DNA from 3 places in the Streptomyces sp. MI02-7b genome. Region 2 is predicted to be linked to each of the others. Evidence: riboswitches for the same ligand, from Rfam matches in the RefSeq annotation. Region 2 holds a riboswitch; each other region holds the start of a gene.

Region 1 (7,287 bases), on a different contig from region 2:
GACGATGGTCGTGATGAAGAACTGCGAGCCGTTGGTGTTCGGGCCCGCGTTGGCCATCGACAGCTGGCCCGGCTTGGTGTGCTTGAGCTGGAAGTTCTCGTCGGCGAACTTGGCGCCGTAGATGCTCTTGCCGCCGGTGCCGTTGCCGGCGGTGAAGTCACCGCCCTGGAGCATGAAGTCCGGGATGACGCGGTGGAAGTGCGAGCCCTCGTAGCCGAAGCCGTTCTCGCCGGTGGCGAGCTCGCGGAAGTTCCGCGCGGTCTTGGGCACCACGTCGTCGAAGAGGGTGAAGACGATCCGTCCGGCGGGCTCGCCGTCGATCGTGATGTCGAAGTACACGTCGTTGTTGCTCATGCCGACATTTTCACATCCCCGCTCGCCACTCCCGACCGCGCCCCGCGCGGGACACGCAGTTGACCAGCCGCGCGGCGGTGCGCATAGCATCCGGGGCATGCCGGAAACCGTGACCTTGCGAGGCGGGTACGTCCGCCTGGAGCCGCTCACCGCGGACCACGCGGACGGGCTGCTGCGCGCCGCCCAGGAGTCCCGCGACACCTATGGATTCACCTTGGTGCCGGACGACCTGCCCGCGATGGAGCGGTACATCCAGGGGGCACTGGCGGACCAGGCCACCGGCGCCGCTCTCCCGTTCGCCGTGGTCGACATCGCGCGCGACACCCTGATCGGCTCGACGCGCTTCCTGGACCTCGACTACTGGACCGCCACGCCGGCCCGGCCCGCGGGGCGCACCGCACCGCGCCCGGACGGGGTGCCCACGGTCGCCGAGATCGGCAGCACCTGGCTGTCCGCCTCCGCCCAGCGCACCCCCAGCAACACCGAGGCCAAGCTCCTGCTGCTCACGCACGCCTTCGAGACCTGGGGCGTGCTGCGCGTCACGCTCAAGACCGATGCCCGCAACGCCCGCTCGCGCGCCGCGATCGAGCGCATCGGCGGACGCTTCGAGGGCGTCCGCCGCGCGCACGTTCCCGCGACCGACGGCACCGTGCGCGACAGCGCGTACTACTCCGTCCTCCAGGACGAGTGGCCCGGCGTCAGGGCGGCTCTGGAGGAGCGTCTCCGGAGGTCCTGACGGCGGCCAGGACCTCCGGGGCGGCCGAGGCCCGGGGGACCTACGGGATCTCGACGCCGGCCTGCGCCGACAGGCGGTCGATCTCGGTGAGTTCGGCCTCGGTGAGGGGCGCGGCGTCGAGGGCGGCGAGGTTCTGGTCGAGCTGGGCCACGCTGCTCGCGCCGATGAGGACGGAGACGACGCGCGGGTCGCGCAGGACCCAGGTGAGGGCCAGCTGCGCGAGGGTCTGGCCGCGTTCGCCGGCAAGCTTGTTGAGGGCGTGGAGCAGCGTGAGCTTCTCGTCGGTGAGGGCGTCGCGCTTGAGGAAGTGGCCGAGGGCCATACGGGAGTCCGCGGGGACGCCGTCGAGGTAACGGTCGGTCAGCTGGCCCTGGGCGAGGGGTGAGTAGGCGATCAGGGCGGTCTCGGTCTCGCCGACGGCGTCGAGGACGCCGGCCTCGGGGCTTCGCTGCAGGAGGCTGTAGGCGGCCTGGTGGATCAGCAGCGGGGTGCCGAGCTCGCGCAGGATCTCGGTGGCCCGGCGGTGGGCGTCCGCGGGGTAGTTGGAGATGCCGGCGTACAGCGCCTTGCCCTGGCGGACCGCGGTGTCCAGGGCGCCCATGGTCTCCTCCAGGGGCGTGTCGGGGTCGAAGCGGTGGGAGTAGAAGACGTCGACGTAGTCCAGGCCCATGCGGCCGAGGGACTGGTCGAGCGAGGCCAGCATGTACTTGCGGCTGCCCCACTCGCCGTACGGACCGGGCCACATGTCGTAGCCCGCCTTGCTGGCGATGAACAGCTCGTCGCGGTACGGGCGCAGGTCCTGGGCGAAGAGGGTGCCGAAGTTGGCCTCGGCCGAGCCGGCGGGCGGCCCGTAGTTGTTGGCGAGGTCGAGGTGGACGACCCCGCGGTCGACGGCACGGCGCAGCACGGCGCGCTGGGTCTCCAGCGGCGAGGTGTCGCCGAAGTTGTGCCACAGGCCCAGGGAGACGGCGGGGAGCAGGACCCCGCTGCGGCCGGTGCGGCGGTACTGCATCGAGGCGTAGCGGTCTTCGGCGGCGAGGTAGGGCACGCGGGGGCTCCCGGTCGAGGTGTCGATGTAAGAAAATGTTCGGGATTGGGAGGCTACCCCTGGGGCTTGGCCGTGTCACCCGGGTTCCGGACCGTCCCCTGCCCCTGCCCGCGGGGCAGGTCGGACCGCCCGGGAGGTGCCGCCGGACGCGGGGTCGGCCCGTGCCTTCGCGGTGCGGCCGAGCGCGGAGCGAGAGCCGCGGTCACCGGTCCCGGAGGGCGGCGACGCCGTCGGGAATCGACGCGGGCCGGTCGTCGGTTGTCCTGCTGGACACGACGACGTGTGCGGGCGCCACGACGCCTTCCTGGAAGGCGGGTTGGAACGCCCATGTCATGCCTTATCCGGCATCGAAGGTCGTAAGCGGACATATGTATCCACAGTGCATGCGTAGGCAATAGGCACGTGATGGGTGTCACGCGGCGAACACGCTCCGGCAGGTTTGAACCACCGAGCGTCGATTTATCTTCCCCGTATTCACCGCCTGTGCAATGCCGTTCGCCCGGGGTCATTATTTCGCCTACGCAGAGCGGACACTTCTCACGTAACGTCACGGAATTCATTGATCGACTTGCCGGTCCGGGATTGCTGTGATTCGGGACCTTGCCGGGGCGCGATTGCGTCGTCTAGCTTCCAAGTCCCGCAGGCCGGATGCCGGCGGGAATTCTTCCGAGTGGAACGCCTAATCCTGCCGCCACTCGTAAGCCGGATGACAAGACCGCACGGCAGGAGCGGGGGACCCAGGTAAGTGCCGTTCCGTGTCACGGGACGGCTTGGGGTGAAGTCGCAGCGACGTGCCTTTAGTCGGCATGCCTCGAAGCGGCCGGGCATCTCCAGCCCGAACCCGACAGCTCACCTCGTAGGCGTCGGAGAGGAATTCCCCATGCCCGCAAAGGGAAAGCACCGTCGTCAGCGGACCAATCGATTCGTCCGTCTCGGCGCATTCGCCGGCACCACGAGTGCCGCGATCGCCCTCCCGGTCGTCGGCGCCACCGGCGCCCATGCCGCACCGGTGAGCGTCTGGGACAAGGTCGCCAGCTGCGAGAGCACCAACAACTGGGCCATCAACACCGGTAACGGTTTCTACGGCGGGCTGCAGTTCACCCAGAGCACCTGGGCCGGTTTCGGCGGGACCAAGTACGCCGCGCGTGCGGACCTCGCCACCAAGTCCGAGCAGATCGCCGTCGCCGAGAAGGTGCTGGCCGTCCAGGGCCCGCAGGCCTGGCCGGTGTGCGGCCCCAGGGCCGGTCTGACCAAGGCGATGGCCGACACGTCGGCCACCCCGGAGAGCGTCGCCGGTACCGGTACCACCACCCCCAAGCCCGCCACCCCCGCCACCCCGGCGAAGGACACGCAGGCCTCCAAGCCCGCCACCGGCGACACCTACAAGGTCGTCGTCGGCGACACCCTCTCCAGGATCGCCGACGCCCAGGACGTGACCGGCGGCTGGCACGAGCTCTACGCGGCCAACCGGTCCGTCATCGGCGCCGACCCCAACCTGATCCGCCCCGGACAGGTCCTGGCGCTGAGCGGCAAGGCCACGGTCGCGCTCCCGGACAAGCCCGCCGCGAGCACGCCCGCCCCGGCCAAGCCCTCCTCCTCGTCCGCCTCCGGCTACACGGCCCCGCTGGACCACGTCACCCTGGGCACCCCGTACCACCAGGCGGGTTCCATGTGGTCGAAGGGCTACCACACCGGTGTCGACTTCATCGCCTCCACCGGTACCAAGGTGAAGGCGATCGCGTCCGGCACCGTGGTCTCCGCGGGCTGGGGCGGCTCCTACGGCAACCAGGTCGTCATCAAGCACGCCGACGGCAAGTACTCGCAGTACGCCCACATGTCCTCGCTGTCGGTCTCGGCCGGCCAGACCGTCTCCGAGGGCCAGCAGCTGGGCCTGTCGGGCGCCACTGGCAACGTCACCGGCCCGCACCTGCACTTCGAGGTGCGCACCACCGCGTCGTTCGGTTCCGACATCGACCCGCTGGCCTACCTGCGCGCGCACGGCGTCAGCATCTGAGCCCACTGATCACCCGTCATCCGGCGGTAGCATGTGCCCTGTTCCCCGCATTCCGGGGGCAGGGCACTTGCCGTTGGCGAGTGACCGAAACGGATCGAATATTTCCATTTCTGGTTTCCTCTCGAACGAACGATCAGTAGCCTCTGAGCCACGCGGCCGTCCGCACGGCCCGCTGTCCTGATCCCGACGAGCTGGAGTCGTTGATGGAGCGTCCTGCCTGGGCCCCCCACGGAATCGACCTGTCCGTGCCGAGCGTGTCCCGCATCTACGACTACTACCTGGGCGGCTCGCACAACTTCGAGGTCGACCGGGAGGCGGGGCGACGGGCGATCGAGGCCTTCCCGGGCCTGCCCAAGATCATGCAGGCCAATCGCGCCTTCATGCGCAGGGCCGTGCGCTTCGCGGTGAACGAGGGCGTCACCCAGTTCCTCGACATCGGCTCCGGCATCCCCACCTTCGGCAACGTCCACGAGGTCGCCCAGGCCGCGAGCCCCGGCGCCCGCGTGCTCTACGTCGACAACGATCCGGTCGCGGTCGCGCACAGCCGCGCCGTGCTGGACGGCAAAGAGGACGCCGTGGTCGTCGCCGCCGACCTGCGGTCCCCGCGCGACATCCTGGACAGCGAGGAGGCCGGCCGGATGCTGGACCTGGACCGTCCGGTGGCGCTGCTGCTGGTGGCCGTCCTGCACTTCCTCGAGGACGCCGACGATCCGGCCAAGGCCGTCGCCGAACTGCGCGACGCCCTCGCTCCGGGCAGCCTGCTGGTCCTCACCCACGCCTCCATGGAGGGCGGCCCGCGCCGGCCCGAGGAGGGCGAGGGGGTGCAGAACGTCTACCGCAGCGCCAGTTCACCCTTGATCATGCGGTCACGGGACGAGGTGGAGACGTTCTTCGACGGCTTCGACCTCGTCGAACCCGGTCTGGTCCCGGCACCGCTGTGGCGGCCGGACGGCGCGGACGACGACGAGCCCGACCCGGTCGTCTTCAGCGGGTTCGCGGGCGTCGGCCGCAAGGCGTGACCGTGGCCACGGAACCCGACCCGGAACCGGACCCGGAGTCCGCCGACAGCCTGCGGCGCTTCGCGATCATCTGGAGCCGGGCGATCTATCCGGCCACCGCCACCTCCATGACCCGCGGCGAGTTCGAGGAGTACCTGCTCCCGCTCGCCGCGCGGCTGGAGGCGGCCCTGCACGCCCAGCCCTTCGACCCGCGCGCCGGTGCGGAGATCGGCGCGGCGCTGGTGGCCGCGCACTGCACGGACCCCGAGTCGCTGCCCCGCATCCTCGGCGTCGTGGACGCCTACCTGCTGCTGTACTCGCCGCTGGACCCGTCGCTGCCGGCCGACGAGGGCCGCACCCGCTCCGCCCGGCTGCAGCACTGGATGGCCTCCGGCTACGCGCGCGCCCTGCAGGAGCGGACCAGGACCGAGCAGGAGGCGCTGTCCCGGGCCGCGCTGGCCGCCCGCATCGCCGTCGAACAGGCCCTCCACGAGAGCGAGGTGCGGTTCCGCGCCGTCTTCCAGGGCGCCTCCATAGGCATCGGCATCGCCGACATGGAAGGCCGCATCCTCGACGTCAACGACGCCCTCACCGCCATGTTCGGCGGCATGGAACGCCGCATCCTCAGCAGGAACGTCTACGACTGGGTGCACCCGGAGGACGCCCCCGAGGTCTGGGAGATGCAGCGCCAGCTCAACCGGGGCGAACGCGACCGCTACAGCGTGGAGAAGGCGTACTACCGCCCCGACGGCACCGCCCTGTGGACCAATCTGACGGTCTCCCTGCTCCGCGACCACGCCGGCGTCCCGCAGTACATGCTCGCGCTCACCGAGGACATCACCGAGGAACGCCTGCTCAACGAGCGCCTGCGGTACGAGGCGACACACGACGCGCTCACCGGGCTGGCCAACCGGAACCTGTTCTTCGAGCGCCTGGAGCAGGTGCTCGGAGGCCCGGACGGCTCGCGCGTCGGGGTCTGCTACCTCGACCTCGACGGGTTCAAGGACGTCAACGACAGCCTCGGCCACGCGGTCGGCGACCGGCTGCTGGTGGCCGTGGCCGAGCGGCTGAAGGCCTGCGTCACCTCGTCCGACCAGCTCGTCGCCCGGATCGGCGGCGACGAGTTCGCCGCGCTCGTGGTCAACCCGGCGAGCCGCGCGGACGTCACCGGCCTCGCCGACCTCGTGCTCGCCGCGCTCGCCGACCCCATCCGCGTCGACGACCGCGAACTGTCCGTGCGGTGCAGCATCGGCATCGTCGAGGGCCAGGCCGGCAGCCTCGGCCCGGCCGAGGTGCTGCGCAGCGCCGACATCACCATGTACCGCGCCAAGGCCGCGGGCGGGAACCGCTTCGAGCTCGCCGACCCCGACTCCGACGCCCGCGCCATCACCCGGCACGGACTCACCAACCGGCTGCCCATCGCCCTGGAGCGCGGTGAGTTCTTCATCGAGTACCAGCCGCTGGTCCGGCTCGCGGACGGCAGCGTGCGCGGCGCGGAGGCGCTGGTGCGCTGGTGCCACCCGGTGCACGGGGTGCTCGGTCCCGACCGGTTCATCCCGCTGGCGGAGAGCACCGGGCTGATCGTGCCGCTCGGCCACTGGGTGCTGGAACAGGCCGCCTGGCAGGCCCGCGACTGGCAGTTCCCGCGCAGCGACGGCCACCCGCTGCGGATCAACGTCAACCTGTCCCCGGCGCAGTTGAGCCACCGCGGGCTGGTCCCGGAGACCCTCGCCGTCATCAAGGACGCGGGGCTGGAGCCGACCGCCCTGTGCCTGGAGGTCACCGAGAGCGCCTTCATCGGCGCCGACGAGGAACTGCTCCGACCGCTGCGGGAGTTCGCCGACCTGGGCATGGCCATCGCGCTGGACGACTTCGGCACCGGCTACTCCAACCTGGCCGCGCTGCGCCGGCTGCCGATCACCACGCTCAAGCTGGACCGCTCCTTCACCCGCGGCATGCAGCAGCACCCGGCCGACCCGGTCGACGTGAAGATCGTCGAGGTCGTCGTCGACCTCGCCCACACGCTCGGCCTGTCGGTGACCGTCGAGGGCGTCGAGACCGGCACCCAGGCCGAGTACCTGCGGGCCCTCGGCTGCGACACCGCCCAGGGCTGGTACTACGCCAGACCCGGCCCGCC
Region 2 (7,287 bases):
GATCTCGTCGGCGATGAACTGCGCCTCGTCGTGCTCCTGGTCGGCGACGTAGCCGGTGATGACCGGGCCCTGGCCGGCCTCCGTCCACAGGTTCTTGGGGCGGCGGGATGCGTTGCGCTCGATGACCGCGTTGGCGGCGGTCAGGATGTTCTGGGTGGAGCGGTAGTTCTGCTCCAGCAGGATCGTGCGCGCCTGGGGGTAGTCCTCCTCGAACTGGAGGATGTTGCGGATGGTGGCGCCGCGGAAGGCGTAGATGCTCTGGTCGGCGTCCCCGACCACGCACAGCTCGGCCGGCCCCTCGCCGCCCTCCTCCGCCTCCCCGGTCCCGACCAGTTCGCGCACCAGGGTGTACTGGGCGTGGTTGGTGTCCTGGTACTCGTCGACCAGGACGTGGCGGAAGCGGCGCCGGTAGTGCTCGGCGACGTCCGGGAAGACCTGGAGCAGGTTGACCGTGGTCATGATGATGTCGTCGAAGTCGAGCGCGTTGGCCTCGCGCAGCCGCGACTGGTACATCGCGTAGGCCTCGGCGAGCTTCTTCTCGAAGGGGTTCTCCGCCTGGTCGGCGAAGGTCTCCTCGTCGATGAGCTCGTTCTTGAGGTTGGAGACCTTGGCACTGAAGGACTTCGGCGGGAACTGCTTGGGGTCCAGGTCCAGGTCGCGGCAGACCAGCGCCATCAGGCGCTTGGAGTCGGCCGCGTCGTAGATGGAGAAGCTGGAGGTGAAGCCGAGCTTCTTGGACTCCCGGCGCAGGATGCGGACGCAGGCGCTGTGGAAGGTGGAGACCCACATCACATTGGCGCGCGGACCGACGAGTTGCTCGACGCGCTCCTTCATCTCGCCGGCGGCCTTGTTGGTGAAGGTGATCGCCAGGATCTGGCCGGGGTGCACCTTGCGGGCGCCCAGCAGGTGGGCGATGCGGTGGGTGAGCACCCGGGTCTTGCCGGAGCCTGCGCCCGCGACGATGAGCAGCGGGGAGCCGGTGTGCTCGACGGCTGCGCGCTGCTGCTCGTTGAGTCCCTCCAGCAGTGCGGCGGGGTCGACGGCGGGGCGCGGCGCGCCGTCCCGGTAGTACGCGTCCCGGTCCGCGGGCGCGTCGAAGCGCCCCTCGAAGAGGTCGTGCGGAACCGCCTCGGCCTCCTCCTCGGGGGGCGGCGGCGGGTGCTCCTCCCTCGGTTCGAAGCCGGCCAGGAAGCTGTCGTCAAAGAGGCTGCTCATCGCCTCCCGAGTCTAGGCGGTGGGACCGACACCGGTGCGCCGCTTCCGGGAGCCCGCGGACGCGGGAGGGGTGGTGGCGCCTGCCGGAGGGGCCGCCGCATTACCACCGGAGGGGCGGGCAACGGCCCGGATGCGTAAAGGTCACGAAATGATTGCGGACAATTCGAACACCAGCCTTCCCAGGAGCCACCCCAGTTGACTAGCGTGCCCCCTCAGGCGGTCCGCACCGAACGGCGGCGACCGAGCCGTCACGGCCGCCTCCGCTGAGTCCGGCGACCGCCGGAGCCGGGGACCCACCACTTTGGGGTGAATCGGTCCGTACGGGCGCACCGCGCGTGTGCCCGGACGACCGTAGGGCGGCCTTCCGAAGCCCGAACCCGACAGCTAACCCGGTAGGCGGTCCACGGAAGGAGCCGTCCGACTTGGCGACGCACCGCAAGCCGCGCCCCCGCATGCTCACCGTCCCCGGCCCGCGCACGGCCGTGGGGCTCACGACCGCCGCTCTGGCGACCGTCACCCTCCTCGGTGAGAGCGCCAGCGCGGCACCCGCCTCCCCCGACAAGCCCTCCATCACCGAGGTCAAGGCCAAGGTGGACGCCCTGTACCACCAGGCCGAGGCGGCCACGGAGCGCTACAACGGCGCCAAGGAGCAGACCGACAGGCAGCGGACGCAGGCCGACCGGCTGCTCGACCAGGTGGCCCGCAAGACGCAGACCCTCAACGACGCCCGCCGCACGATCGGCGAGTACGCCTCCGCCCAGTACCGCGGCGGCGGCCTGGACGGCACGACGACCTTCCTGCTCACCTCGGACCCGCAGCAGTTCCTGGACCAGGCGCACCTGATGGACCGCCTGTCCGAGCGCCAGGAGCACGCGATGGAGGCCTTCCGCACGCAGCAGGAGGCGACCACGCAGAAGCGCACGGAGGCCGTCCAGAGCCTGCAGAAGCTCACCGAGGCGCAGACGCGGCTGGCCACGGAGAAGAGGGCGGTCAAGGAGAAGCTGGCCGCCGCGCAGCGACTGCTCAACACGCTGACCGCCCAGGAGAAGGCGCGGCTGGCCGCCCTGGAGAAGAAGCGCGAGCAGGAGGCCGCCGACAAGGCCCGTGCCATCGCCGCCAAGGAGGAGGCGGCGCGGAAGGCGGCCGGGGGCACCTCGGTCGCGGGGGGCGGTTCGACCACGACCTCGACGGCGTCGGGCAGCTACGCCGCCAAGGCCGAGAAGGCGATCGACTTCGCCCGCGCCCAGATCGGCAAGCCCTACGTGTACGGGGCCACCGGCCCCAACTCCTTCGACTGCTCCGGCCTGACCCAGGGCGCCTGGGCCGCCGCGGGCGTCTCCATCCCCCGCACCACCTACGACCAGGTCGACTTCGGCACCCGCGTCACCGCGGACCAGCTGCAACCCGGCGACCTTGTCTTCTTCTACTCGGACGTGACCCACGTCGGCCTCTACATCGGCGGCGGGCAGATGATCCACGCGCCCCACACGGGCACCGTGGTGAAGATCGCCCCGATCACCGAGATGCCGATCTACGGCTACGCCCGGATGGCCTGAGTCCCCCGCCTCCCCGCTGAGGGACTCAGGTCCAGAGCACCGCGATGAAGATGTTGGCGGTGGTCAGCGCACCCACGGTGCCGAAGGCCGCCGCCGACACCTTCTCGTCGTCGCGCTTGACGTAGACCAGGCCGAGGACGACCACCAGGAAGGCCAGCTTCACGCCGATCTTGAGTGTGTTCACCGGCTGGTCGTCGGCCTGGTCGAGGCCGACCAGCAGCGCCCCGGTGACCAGCATGGTGAGCGCCCCGTGCAGCATGCCCGGCACGAAGCGCGCCTCGCCGCGGCCCACCGCCTTCATCTGGGTGAGGAAGCCGCCGAGCAGGGCGGCGATGCCGATGATGTGCAGGCCGACGACGAGGTTGATGAGTACGTCCACGGCTCAGGACCCTAGCCACGCCCGTATCAGCACTCGGCACCGAGGTGGGCCTCTTCCGGTACATCGGTCACGGCCGGACCGCGAGTGACCAGGTCACCCGTCGAACAGCGGTCATCGGGGATCAGGTAGCGGCCGAATCGGACCAGTCCCGCACACTCCACCGCCCTCCGGCGACGCACAGGTTTAGCGTCCTGCCCCAGGTGGCCGATCCCCACTGCCGGCGGGACTCGTCGTCGGCATCGGCCACCCCCGCCGAAGGTCCGGCGGCGGCGCGGCTCCCCGTCCGTCCGCCGCCGGACCGCGGGCAGCAAGTCCGGCAGCTCGGAAGGAGTGACGGCGCGTGGCGTCGCACAGAAAGCCCAAGGAGCGCACCCTCACCGGCTCCACCGCGCGCACGGCCGCCACCCTCGCCATCGCGGGAGCGGCCTCGGTGACGATGTTCGGTGAGACCGGGCACGCCGAACCCCGGCTGACCACCTCCGAGGCCAAGGCCCGCGTCGACCGGCTCTACCAGGAGGCCGAGGAGGCCACCGAGCGGTACAACGGGGCGAAGGAGAAGGCCGGCACGGTCCAGCACCGGATCGACGACCTGCAGGACGAACTCGCCCGCAGGACCGAGCGCCTCAACCGCACCCGCGACGGACTCGGGTCGATCGCCACCGCCCAGTACCGCAGCGGCGGTGTGGATCCCGCGATGCAGCTCGCCCTGGCCTCCTCGCCCGACCAGTACCTCGAACGGGCCGGGCTGCTGGACCGCATGAGCAGCCGTCAGAACGCCGCGCTGCACGCTCTCGGCTCCCAGCGGCGCGAGATCGAGCAGTTGCGCACGGAGGCCGGGACCGAGCTCGGCGAGCTGCGCCGGTCCCGCGCCGAACTGGCCCGCCACAAGCGCACGGTGCAGGAGCGCCTGGCCGCCGCGCAGCGCCTGCTGGACGGGCTCACGGCGGGCCAGCGCGCCGCCGTCCTGGCGGACGGCGGCCAGGGCGCGACCCGCTCCGGGTACCGGGCCGGCCGCGCGGTCGCCGCGGGCTCACGGTCGGCGCTGGCGCCCGCGGTGGCCCCCAACGCCCGCGCCGCGCGCGCCGTCTCCTTCGCGTACGACTCCCTCGGCCTGCCCTATGTCTGGGGCGCCACCGGCCCGTCGTCGTACGACTGCTCGGGCTTCACGCAGGCCGCCTGGCGGTCCGCCGGGGTGGAGCTGCCGCGCACGACGTACACCCAGATCAACGCCGGCAACCGGATCTCCCGCTCCGAACTGGAGCCCGGCGACCTGGTCTTCTTCTACTCGGGGATCAGCCACGTCGGGCTGTACATCGGCAACGGCATGATGATCCACGCCCCGCGCACCGGCGACGTGGTGAAGATCGCCCCCGTCGACCAGATGCCCTTCGCGGGAGCCACCCGGCCCGCGTGAGCCCTCGTCCGATCCCCGCCCGATCCCCGCGTGGTCCCCGCCGCTCAGACCAGCCGGCGCGCGGTGGCCCAGCGGGTGAGCTCGTGCCGGTTGGAGAGCTGGAGCTTGCGCAGCACCGCCGAGACGTGCGACTCGACCGTCTTGACGGAGATGTAGAGCTGCTTGGCCACTTCCTTGTAGGCGTAGCCGCGGGCGATCAGCCGCAGCACCTCGCGCTCGCGCTGGGTGAGCCGGTCCAGGTCCTCGTCGACCGGCGGGGCGTCGGTGGAGGCGAAGGCGTCCAGGACGAAGCCGGCCAGCCGGGGCGAGAAGACCGCGTCGCCGTCGGCCACCCGGAAGACCGAGTTGACCAGGTCGGGCCCGGTGATGGTCTTGGTGACATAGCCGCGGGCACCGCCGCGGATCACGCCGATGACGTCCTCGGCGGCGTCGGAGACCGACAGCGCCAGGAAGCGCACGGGGTGTTCGGGGTCCGCGCTCAGTCCCGCGCAGCGCTTGAGCACCTCGACCCCGCCGCCGCCCGGCAGGTGGACGTCGAGCAGCACCACGTCGGGCCGGGTCGCGGTGATGACCGCGACCGCCTGGTCGACGTCGGCGGCCTCGCCGACCACGTCCACGCCGGTCCGCTCGGTCTCGCCGATCTCGGCCTGGACCCCGGTGCGGAACATCCGGTGGTCGTCGACGAGGACGACCCTCACGCGCCGATCGTCGCTCATGACGGCCTCCCTGCTCCCGAGTCCTGCTGCCGCTCCATCTCCAGCTCCACTTCCGTCCCCCCGCCCGGCGCGGGGCGCAGCCGCGCCTCGCCGCCGTTGCGCCTCATCCTGCCGATGATGGACTCCCGTACGCCCATCCTGTCCGACGGTACGTCGTCCAGGTCGAAGCCGGGGCCGCGGTCGCGCACGGACACGAAGACCCTGTCCCCCTCGACCTCCGCGTACACCTGCACCGGCTCGTCGCCACCGTACTTGGCGGCGTTGACCATGGCCTCGCGGGCCGCCTGCATCTGCGCGACGAGCCGCTCGTCCAGCGGGCAGTCGCCGACGCACACCACCTCGACCTGGACGCCGTGCGCGTCCTCCACCTCCGCCGCGGCGCGGCGTACCGCGTCGGCCACGGTGGTCGGCTCGTCCTCCCGGCCGTTGCCCTCGGGACGGTAGAGCCAGGCGCGCAGCTCGCGTTCCTGCGCGCGGGCCAGCCGGGCCACCTCGCGCGGGTCGTCGGCGTGCCGCTGGATCAGGGTCAGGGTGTGCAGCACCGAGTCGTGGACGTGCGCGGCCACCTCGGCCCGCTCCTGGGCCCGGATGCGCGCGAGGCGCTCCGCCGACAGGTCCTGCGTCATGCGTACGAGGTAGGGGCCGGCGATGAGCGCGACACCGACGAGCACGGCGAGCGCGGCCTGCAGGATGGTGCCGAGGTGGCTGACCGAGCCCTGCACGACGAGGAAGCCGGTCACCCCGACGCCGACCAGGATCACCCCGGCCGCGCCGCGCGCGACGGGCAGCAGCCGCTTGCCGCGGCTGAGTTCGGCCCAGCGGGCACGGCGGGCGTTGTCCGCCTGCCGCCACACCAGCGCGACGCCGAGGCCGATCAGCAGCAGCGGCCAGACATAGGCGTTGGCGGCGCCGAGGTCGAGGTTGTCCAGCAGGATGCCCAGGCCCGCCGCGAGCGCGAGCAGCGCGACGATCTGGCCCCGGTCGGGCCGGCGCCCGGCGAGCCACGAGCGGGCGTCGCGCGGCTCCTTGGCCTCCACGACCCCGCCGACGCCGAGCGGCACGACGAACCAGAAGACCGCGTACAGCAGGATGCCCAGCCCCTGGATGGTGGCCAGCATGACGAAGACCACGCGCACCCACGCCACCGGCAGCCCGAGGTGCCCGGCCAGACCGCGGGCCACGCCGCCGATCATGCGGCCCTCGGAGCTGCGGTACAGCTTGCGGACCCGCGGCTCGGCCGGGTCCGGCGGGGCGAAGTACGACGCCCCGGTGGACGGGGGTGTCTGCGGGCCGGCGGGTGACATGCCCCGATCGTCACACGTTTCGCGGACGGTGGGTATCAGGGTTGGCCCCCATGCGCGGTCAGGGTCGTTCCGGATACCGGCGGGGCCCGCGGGCCGCCACCATGGAGCCATGACGGAGCAGTACACGCACGGCACGCCCGAGGCGGTCCCGCAGCGGCGCAGGCTCACCCGCAGCCGCGGGCGGAAGGTGATCGCGGGCGTCTGCGAGGGGGCGGGACGCTACTTCGACATCGACCCGGTGGTCTTCCGGATCGTGCTCGGCGTGCTCGCGCTCACCGGCGGCCTCGGGCTGGTGGCCTACGGCCTGGGCTGGCTGCTGATCCCGGCGGAGGGCGCCGGCGGGAACGGCGAACCGGCCGAGAGCGAGGCGCACCGGCTGCTGTCCGGCCGCGTGGAGGGCGCCGCCCTGACCGCCGTGCTGATGGCCCTGGTGGGCTGCGGGCTGTTCCTGTCGCTGCTCGGCAGCGGAGGCAACCTGGCGTTCTCCCTGGGGCTGGTGGCGGCGTTCGCCGGCGCCGTGTACTGGTCGCAGCACCGGCAGCGGACGGCCCAGGCCCCGGTGCCGGGCACCGCTCCGCCGCCGCCCACCCAGCCGCCGCCCGCCCCGGCCACACCGGCGTGGTGGAAGGACGGCCCGGTCGAGGACGCGGCGCCCGCCGCGGGCGGCGGGGGCTACCTGTGGGGGCCGGACGACGGGCCCGCC
Region 3 (7,287 bases), on a different contig from region 2:
CGGGGCGGGCCGGCTCCAGTCCGGCGGTGAGGCACGCGTCGTAGGTGAGCAGACCGAGCGACTCGGAGTTGCCGAGGACGGCGACGCGGGATCCGGACGGCAGCGGCTGGCAGGACAGCAGCAGCCCGGTGTCCAGGAGCTCGGTGACGGTGTCGGTGCGGATGACGCCCGCCTGCCGCAGCAGCGCGGAGACGGTGCTGTCGGGGATGCGGGTGACCGGCACGGTGTGGCCGGGCGGGGTCGCCGCGAAGTGGCGTGCGCCCTTGACCACCACGACCGGTTTGACGGCGGCGGTGCGGCGGGCGAGCCGGTAGAACTTCCGCGGGTTGCCGAGGGTTTCGAGGTAGAGCAGCGCGACGTCGGTGGCCGGGTCGTCGTGCCAGTACTGGAGGATGTCGTTGCCGGAGACGTCCGCGCGGTTGCCCGCGGAGACGAAGGACGACAGCCCGGCGCCGCGCCGGTGCAGCCCGGACAGCATGGCGATGCCGATGGCCCCGGACTGGGTGAACAGCCCGAGCCGCCCGGCTTGCGGCATCTCGGGGGCCAATGAGGCGTTGAGCCGGACGTCGGCGGCGGAGTTGAGGACGCCGAAGGCGTTGGGCCCGATGACGCGCATGCCGTACGAGCGGGCCTGGCGGACCAGGGCGCGCTGCCTGCGGTTGCCCTCCGGGCCGGACTCGGCGTAGCCGGAGGACAGGACGAGCAGGCCGAGGACGCCGTGCGAGCCGCACTCGTCGACCACTTCGGCGACGTTCTCCGCGGGGACCGCGATCACGGCGAGGTCGACCTGTCCGGGGATCTCCGCGACGGAGCGGTGGGCCGGGACGCCCTCGGGCTCCAGGACCGGCAGGCCGGCGTCGAAGGAACGGTTCACCGCGTGCATCCGGCCGGTGAAGCCGCCCTCGGTGATGTGCCGCAGCACGCTGCGGCCGACGCCTCCGGGCCGCCGTCCGGTGCCGATCACGGCGATCGAGGACGGGCTGAGCAGCCGCCGTACGGACCGCGCCTCGGCGCGCTGCTCGCGGGCGCGCATGACGGCGACGGACTGCTCGGTGGGTTCGAGGTCGAACTCGAGCCGGACCACGCCGTCGGTGAAACTGCGCTGCTGGGTGTATCCGGCGTCCGTGAAGACCTTGATCATCTTGCGGTTGGCGGGCAGCACCTCGGCGATGAAGCGCCGGATGTCGCGCTCACGCGCCACGGCGGCGACATGCTCCAGCAGCGCGGAGGCGACGCCGCGGCCCTGGTGGGCGTCCTGGACGAGGAAGGCGACCTCGGCCTCGTCGGTCTCCGTGCGGTCGTAGCGGACGGTCGCGATGAACTCGCCGCCGACGAGGGCCGCCAGCCCCACCCGGTCGCGGTAGTCGTGGTGGGTGAAGCGGTGCACGTCCCGGTCGGACAGGCGCGGGTAGGGCGCGAAGAAGCGGTAGTACTTCGACTCGTCCGAGACCTGCTCGTAGAAGCTGACCAGCCGGCCCGCGTCGTCGGGCCTGATGGGCCGGACGTGGGCGATCCCGCCGTCGCGCAGGACGATGTCCGCCTCCCAGTGGACCGGGTACTCACGCTCTTCCGTGGGCGGCGGGCTCGTCATGGGGCCAGCGTACGGCCATCGGGGGACGCGGGATCGGTGCGACCATGTCAGGGACGGAAGGGACCGACCGGTGCGCCCGGCGTGGCAGACTGGTCTAGACCACCCTGGAACGACCCGAAGGACAACACCATGGCTGAGCGCCGCGTCACCGTCGGCTGGGCCGAGGGCCTCCACGCACGCCCCGCAGCGATCTTCGTCCGCGCCGCGACCGCCGTCGGCGTCCCCGTGACCATCGCCAAGGCCGACGGTGCCCCCGTCAACGCCGCCTCGATGCTCGCCGTGCTGAGCCTGGGCGCCGCGGGCGGCGAGGAGGTCGTCCTAGCCTCCGACGCCGAGGGCGCCGACGCCGCGCTCGACAGCCTGGCCAAGCTCGTGTCCGAGGGTCTGGAAGAGCTTCCCGAGACCGTCTGACCCGGTCGCCGGACCTGCGGGCCGGGGCCGCGAAATCCGACCGGATTTCGCGGCCCCGGCTATTTCGGCACTCGCCGAATTCTCCAGGCTCACGACGGAATCATGGGCGCAAAATACAGCGCACCCCTATTGTCTCAGTTGTATACGGCACTTCTGTTAAACGCGATCGCTCGTTTTGTGTACGGCATGTTTCCGATTCCTCACCCGGGGGGCGCGCCGCGGCCCGCGCGCTCCGGGCGGCGCAGCCGGTGCACCGAAGTGGCGCGCTCCACGTGGTCGGCCATCGCCGTGCGGGCGCGCTCGGCGTCCCCGCGGGCGACGGCGTCCACGACCGTTCCGTGCTCCTCCCAGGACTCCGCCGCGCGGCCCGGCGAGTCCACCGCGTACACCCAGGCGATCTTGTGCCGCAGCTGCGTCAGCAGCGCGACCAGCGTGGGACTCCCGGAAGCCTGCGCCAGCGTCTCGTGGAACCAGCCGTCCAGCGCCGGCAGATCGGACAACTGCCCCTGCGCGGAACGCTCCTGCCCGAGCCGCACCAACCCGCGCAGCACCTTGACGTGCGCCTCGGTGCGCCGCTGGGCGGCGCGCGCGGCACCCAGCGGCTCCAGCAGGCCGCGGATCTCCAGCAGGTCCGCGGCCTCCTGGTCGGTGGGCTCGGCCACGGACGCGCCGGCGTGCCTGCGGGTGCGGACGAAGCCCTCGGACTCCAGGGTCCGCAGCGCCTCGCGGACCGGGACCCGCGACACCCCGTAGCGCTTGGCGAGCTGCTCCTCGGTCAGCCGGGTGCCCGGCGCGAAGTGCCCGCTGATGATGTCGTCACGGATCGCCGTGCACACCGCCTGGGCCGAAATCCGGCGCTCCGCGCCGCCCGTCCCGTTCACGTCCGGTCCCACATCGCCGGTTTCCTCTCCTTGCCTGCCGACGGCTGCCGCTTAATTACCGCGTAACGCAGATGCCGGCGTTTCTGTGGCGACTCTATTCCAGCACGCCGTCGATTCCGGCGGCGGTCCTGAATTCATGGAGCGTTTTTGGACACAGCTCCGGGCATGCCGAAGGCCCCGGCGGGGGGAGCCGGGGCCTTCGGGTGGGGGGAGGGAGGTGGACCGGGCGGCCGCGAAGGCCGGGAAGACCGGAAAGACCGGCAAGACCAGGAAGACCGGAAAGGTCAGAAGAGGACGCCGTGGGAGCGCAGATACGCCACCGGGTCCACGTCGGAGCCGTACGCAGGGGTGGTCCGGGCCTCGAAGTGCAGGTGCGGGCCGGTCACATTGCCCGTGGCGCCCGACAGGCCGATCCGCGTGCCGGCGGAGACCGTCTGGCCAACCGAGACGCCGATCGAGGACAGGTGGCCGTACTGGGTGTACATGCCGTCCGCGTGCCGGATCACGACGTTGTTGCCGTAACTGCCGCCCCATCCGGCCTCGACGACCGTGCCGGCGCCGGCGGCGTGCACCGGGGTGCCGACGGCCGCCTGGAAGTCCACGCCCGTGTGGTAGCCGGACGACCACAGGCTGCTGGTCGCGTGGTACGGGGTGCCGATGGCGCCGTGCACCGGCAGCATCCAGGAGGTCAGGGACGTGCGGGCGCGGGAGCGCGAGGCGTGCGCGGCGCCGTCGCGGGCCGCGGCCCGGACACGGGCCCTGGCGGCGGCCGCGGCCTCCTTCGCGGCCCTGGCGGCCGCGGCCTTCTTGGCGGCCCGCACCTTCGCCACGTGCGCGACGTGTGCCGCGTGCCGCTTCTTCGCCGCCGAGACCGCCGCCCTGTGCTGGGCTTCCGCCTGCTCGGCGAGGCGGGCCGCCATGTCGCCGCTGACGGCGGCGCACTTGGCGAACGCGGACCGCTCGGCCTCCGCGGCCTGCGCGGAGGCGGTGAGCGTGCCGGCGGTGACGGCGGTGAGCGCGGCGGCGCAGGCGACGGTGGTACGTATGGTGAACGCCATGGGCAGGCGGAGATCCTTTCCTTCCTTCTCGCCTACCGGGTTAGCTGACGGGTTCGGAGCAGGAAGGTCTCCTACGGGCGCCCCGGTCAGGGACGGGCCCGATTCACCCCAGGGGACGACTCACATGGGTCCCCGGCTCCCCAGGCTCACGCCCGACGGGGACTCGGCGATCGTTGCTCCGGTGCCGCGGGAGGCGGCTGATTCCGCCGGACAACCCGAGGACGCTAACCGCGCCCCCGCGGCCGTTCCAAAAAAATCCGGCCTTTTGTGCGGGATGCCACACCGGCCCCCAACCGGTCCCAACCGCCCCCTGGATGACAAAACCGCAGTTCCCCGCACGTCCCGAGCCCCCCACTGCCGCTCCCGTCCACCCGCCCGGCCGACGGCCGGCCACCGCCCCCGGACACGTGACCGGAGTCACCCTCCGGGTCCGCCGGAGGGACGCCGGGGCGCGCGTCCCCCTGCGTAGGGTCCCCGCGTGACCACGACATCAGGGGCGACGACGCCCGCCACCCGCACCGCCGAGGATTTCCTGCGCGCCTTCCACGACCGGAACCCCGGCCTCCAGTCGGCCGGGGTCGAGGGGGCCCTCACCCGGGACGGGCGCACGACCCACCAGGTGCTGGCCGAGCACATCCGCGGTGCCCGCCGCGTCCTGGACCTGGGCTGCGCGGACGGCGCGCTCCTGGAGTTGCTCGCCGGGCACGGGGCCGGGGTCCTGGCCGGCATCGACCTGTCGGAGGGCGAACTGGCCCTCGCCCGTCGGCGGCCCGGGCTGGCGGGCGCCGATCTGCGGCAGGGGCGCGCCCAGGAGCTGCCCTTCGCCGACGGCTCCTTCGACGCCGTGGTGTCGCACATGGCGCTCATGCTCATGTCGGACCCCGACCAGGTGTGCGCCGAGGCGGCGAGGGTGCTCGCCCCGGGCGGCGCACTGGCCGTCGCCGTCGGCGGCGGCCCCGTCCCCGGCGAGGGAGTGGACCTCTTCCTGACGCTGGCCGTGCCGCACTTCAAGGCGGCTGCGCCCGAGCGTCGCCTGCCGCGGCTCGGCGACCGCAGGACGCGCGGGCGGGAGGGGCTGGACGCGCTCCTGGGACCGCTCGGGTTCGCGCCGGTGTCGTGGCGGACCGTGGTCATCGGCATGGACGGCACGCCCTTGGAGGTCTGGTCCGCACTGACCTCGACGTACTACGACATGGAGGTCCTCGGCGAGGAGCCGACAGCCGACCTGCGCGCCGAGTTCCTCGGCCGCGCGGCCGCCCTGGCCGGCCCCGACGGGCGGCTCCCGTGCGGCATGAGGATCAACATGGCCGCCACACGGCTCGCACCCTGAGTCCGCGCCCGCGGGTGACAGCACGCGGCCCCGGCCGCCGCAGGGGCGTCCGGGGCCGCGGTGCGGGCGGGCGGTCGTCAGGCGCCCGTGACGACCGTCACGGGGCCGATGCCGAGGTCGCGGACCGGGTCGCCGATCGCGGTGGCGTCACCGACCAGCACGACCACGAGCCGGTCCAGCGGGAACGCGGCCACGGCCGCGGCCGTGGCCTCGACGGTGCCGGTGGCCGCCAGGCGCTCGTACAGCCGCGCCTGGAAGTCGTCGGGCAGGAACTGCTCGACCTGGTCGGCGAAGGTGCCGGCGACGGCCGAGGCCGTCTCGTAGCGCAGCGGCGCGACGCCCACGAGGTTCTGGACGGCGACGTCCCGCTCCTCGTCGGTGAGGCCCTCCGCCGCCAGGGTGCGCAGCACCTGCCAGGTGTCGGCCAGCGCGGGCGCGGTGACGTCGGTCGCCACCGAGCCGCTGATGCCGAGCAGCGAGACACCGGTTCCCTCCGGCGTGGAGAGCAGGACCTGCCCGAAGGCGCGGACGCCGTAGGTGTAGCCCTTCTCCTCCCGCAGCACGCGGTCCAGGCGCGAGGTCAGCGTGCCGCCGAGGCAGTACGTGCCGAGCACCTGGGCCGCCCAGACCGGGTCGTGCCGGTCCGAGCCGGTACGACCGATGAGCACCTGGGTCTGCACCGAGCCGGGCCGGTCGACGATGATCACGCGGGCGGTGTCGTCCGCGGTGATCGCGGGCAGCGGGCGGCGCTCGGCGGGCTTGCCGCTCCACTCCCCCAGGGTGCTGCCGAGCAGCGCGTCGAGGTCGATCCCGGTGAGGTCGCCGACCACGACCGCGGTCGCGGTGGACGGCCGTACGTGCGCGTCGTAGAAGGCGCGGACGGACGCCGCGTCGATCCGGGCGACGGTCTCCTCCGAGCCCTGGCGGGGCCGGGAGCAGCGCATTTCGGCGGGGAAGAGCTCCTTGGACAGCGCCATGGCGGCCCGCCGCGCCGGGTTGGCGAGCTCGTGGGGGATCTCGTCGAGGCGGTTGCCGACCAGGCGCTCGATCTCGCTCTCCGGGAACGCCGGGGCGCGCAGCGCGTCGGCGATCAGGCCGAGGGCCTTGTCGAGGCGCGAGGCGGGGACCTCCAGCGAGACCCGGACGCCGGGGTGGTCGGCGTGCGCGTCGAGGGTGGCGCCGCAGCGCTCCATCTCGGCGGCGAACTCCTCCGCGGTGAGCTTGTCGGTGCCCTCCGACAGGGCGCGGGCCATGATCGTGGCGACGCCGTCCAGGCCCTCGGGCTCGGCGTCGAGCGGCGCCGCGAGCAGCACCTCGACGGCGACGACCTTCTGGCCGGGGCGATGGCTGCGCAGCACGGTCAGCCCGTTGGGCAGCTGGGACCGCTCGGGGGCCGGGAAGTCCCAGGGCTTGGGCTCCCCCGGCCGGGGCTGCGGGTGGAACGTCATGGTGCTGTGGACGTCGGTCACTGGTCCGCGCCCTCCTCGTCCTCGTCGAAGTCCTCGCCGGAGGCCGCCGCGGAGCCCGTGGGCTCGTAGACGAGCACGGCCCGGTTGTCCGGCCGCAGCGTGGCCGCGGCGACGTCACGCACCTCGTCGGCGGTGACCTCCAGGACCCGCTTGACCGCGGTCAGCGCCAGCTGCGGGCTGCCGAACAGCACGCTGTAGCGGCACAGTTCGTCGGCCCGGCCGCCGACCGTGGCCAGCCGGTCCAGCCATTCGCGCTCCAGCTGGGCCTGGGCCCGCTCCATCTCCTCCGGTGTCGGGCCCTCTTCGGCGAAGCGGGCCAGCTCCTCGTCGACGGCGGCCTCGATGTCGGGCACCTCGACCCCGCTGGAGGTCTTCACGTCCAGCCAGCCGAGCGAGGGTGCCCCGGCCAGCCGCAGCAGGCCGAAGCCGGCCGCGACCGCGCTGCGGTCCCGGCGGACCAGCCGGTTGTGGAGCCGGGAGGACTCCCCGCCGCCGAGGATCGTGAGTGCCAGGTCGGCGGCGTCGGCCTCGCGGGTGCCGTCCTTCG

The links. Region 2 has a riboswitch for cyclic di-AMP ahead of PV364_RS05720 (NlpC/P60 family protein). Riboswitches for the same ligand answer to the same signal wherever they lie in the genome.
Region 1: linked by a shared signal. The riboswitch ahead of PV364_RS04240 (transglycosylase family protein) and the one ahead of PV364_RS05720 (NlpC/P60 family protein) in region 2 are both predicted to bind cyclic di-AMP.
Region 3: linked by a shared signal. The riboswitch ahead of PV364_RS08520 (M23 family metallopeptidase) and the one ahead of PV364_RS05720 (NlpC/P60 family protein) in region 2 are both predicted to bind cyclic di-AMP.

What each region holds. Positions count from the first base shown of each region.
Region 1 is NZ_JARAWX010000002.1:443,705-450,991, forward strand. It holds gene PV364_RS04220 (peptidylprolyl isomerase) at 1-354, opposite strand, end outside; gene PV364_RS04225 (GNAT family protein) at 452-1,090, shown strand; gene PV364_RS04230 (aldo/keto reductase) at 1,131-2,138, opposite strand; gene PV364_RS04235 (hypothetical protein) at 2,341-2,472, opposite strand; cyclic di-AMP (ydaO/yuaA leader) riboswitch at 2,805-3,014, shown strand; gene PV364_RS04240 (transglycosylase family protein) at 3,019-4,152, shown strand; gene PV364_RS04245 (SAM-dependent methyltransferase) at 4,356-5,171, shown strand; gene PV364_RS04250 (putative bifunctional diguanylate cyclase/phosphodiesterase) at 5,174-7,287, shown strand, end outside.
Region 2 is NZ_JARAWX010000003.1:220,233-227,519, reverse strand. It holds gene pcrA (DNA helicase PcrA) at 1-1,215, opposite strand, end outside; cyclic di-AMP (ydaO/yuaA leader) riboswitch at 1,467-1,630, shown strand; gene PV364_RS05720 (NlpC/P60 family protein) at 1,638-2,771, shown strand; gene PV364_RS05715 (hypothetical protein) at 2,797-3,150, opposite strand; gene PV364_RS05710 (NlpC/P60 family protein) at 3,491-4,564, shown strand; gene PV364_RS05705 (response regulator transcription factor) at 4,609-5,280, opposite strand; gene PV364_RS05700 (PspC domain-containing protein) at 5,277-6,584, opposite strand; gene PV364_RS05695 (PspC domain-containing protein) at 6,694-7,287, shown strand, end outside.
Region 3 is NZ_JARAWX010000004.1:354,574-361,860, forward strand. It holds gene PV364_RS08505 (GNAT family N-acetyltransferase) at 1-1,591, opposite strand, end outside; gene PV364_RS08510 (HPr family phosphocarrier protein) at 1,721-2,002, shown strand; gene PV364_RS08515 (GntR family transcriptional regulator) at 2,203-2,895, opposite strand; gene PV364_RS08520 (M23 family metallopeptidase) at 3,168-3,941, opposite strand; cyclic di-AMP (ydaO/yuaA leader) riboswitch at 3,956-4,120, opposite strand; gene PV364_RS08525 (class I SAM-dependent methyltransferase) at 4,420-5,271, shown strand; gene PV364_RS08530 (M16 family metallopeptidase) at 5,349-6,719, opposite strand; gene PV364_RS08535 (pitrilysin family protein) at 6,737-7,287, opposite strand, start outside.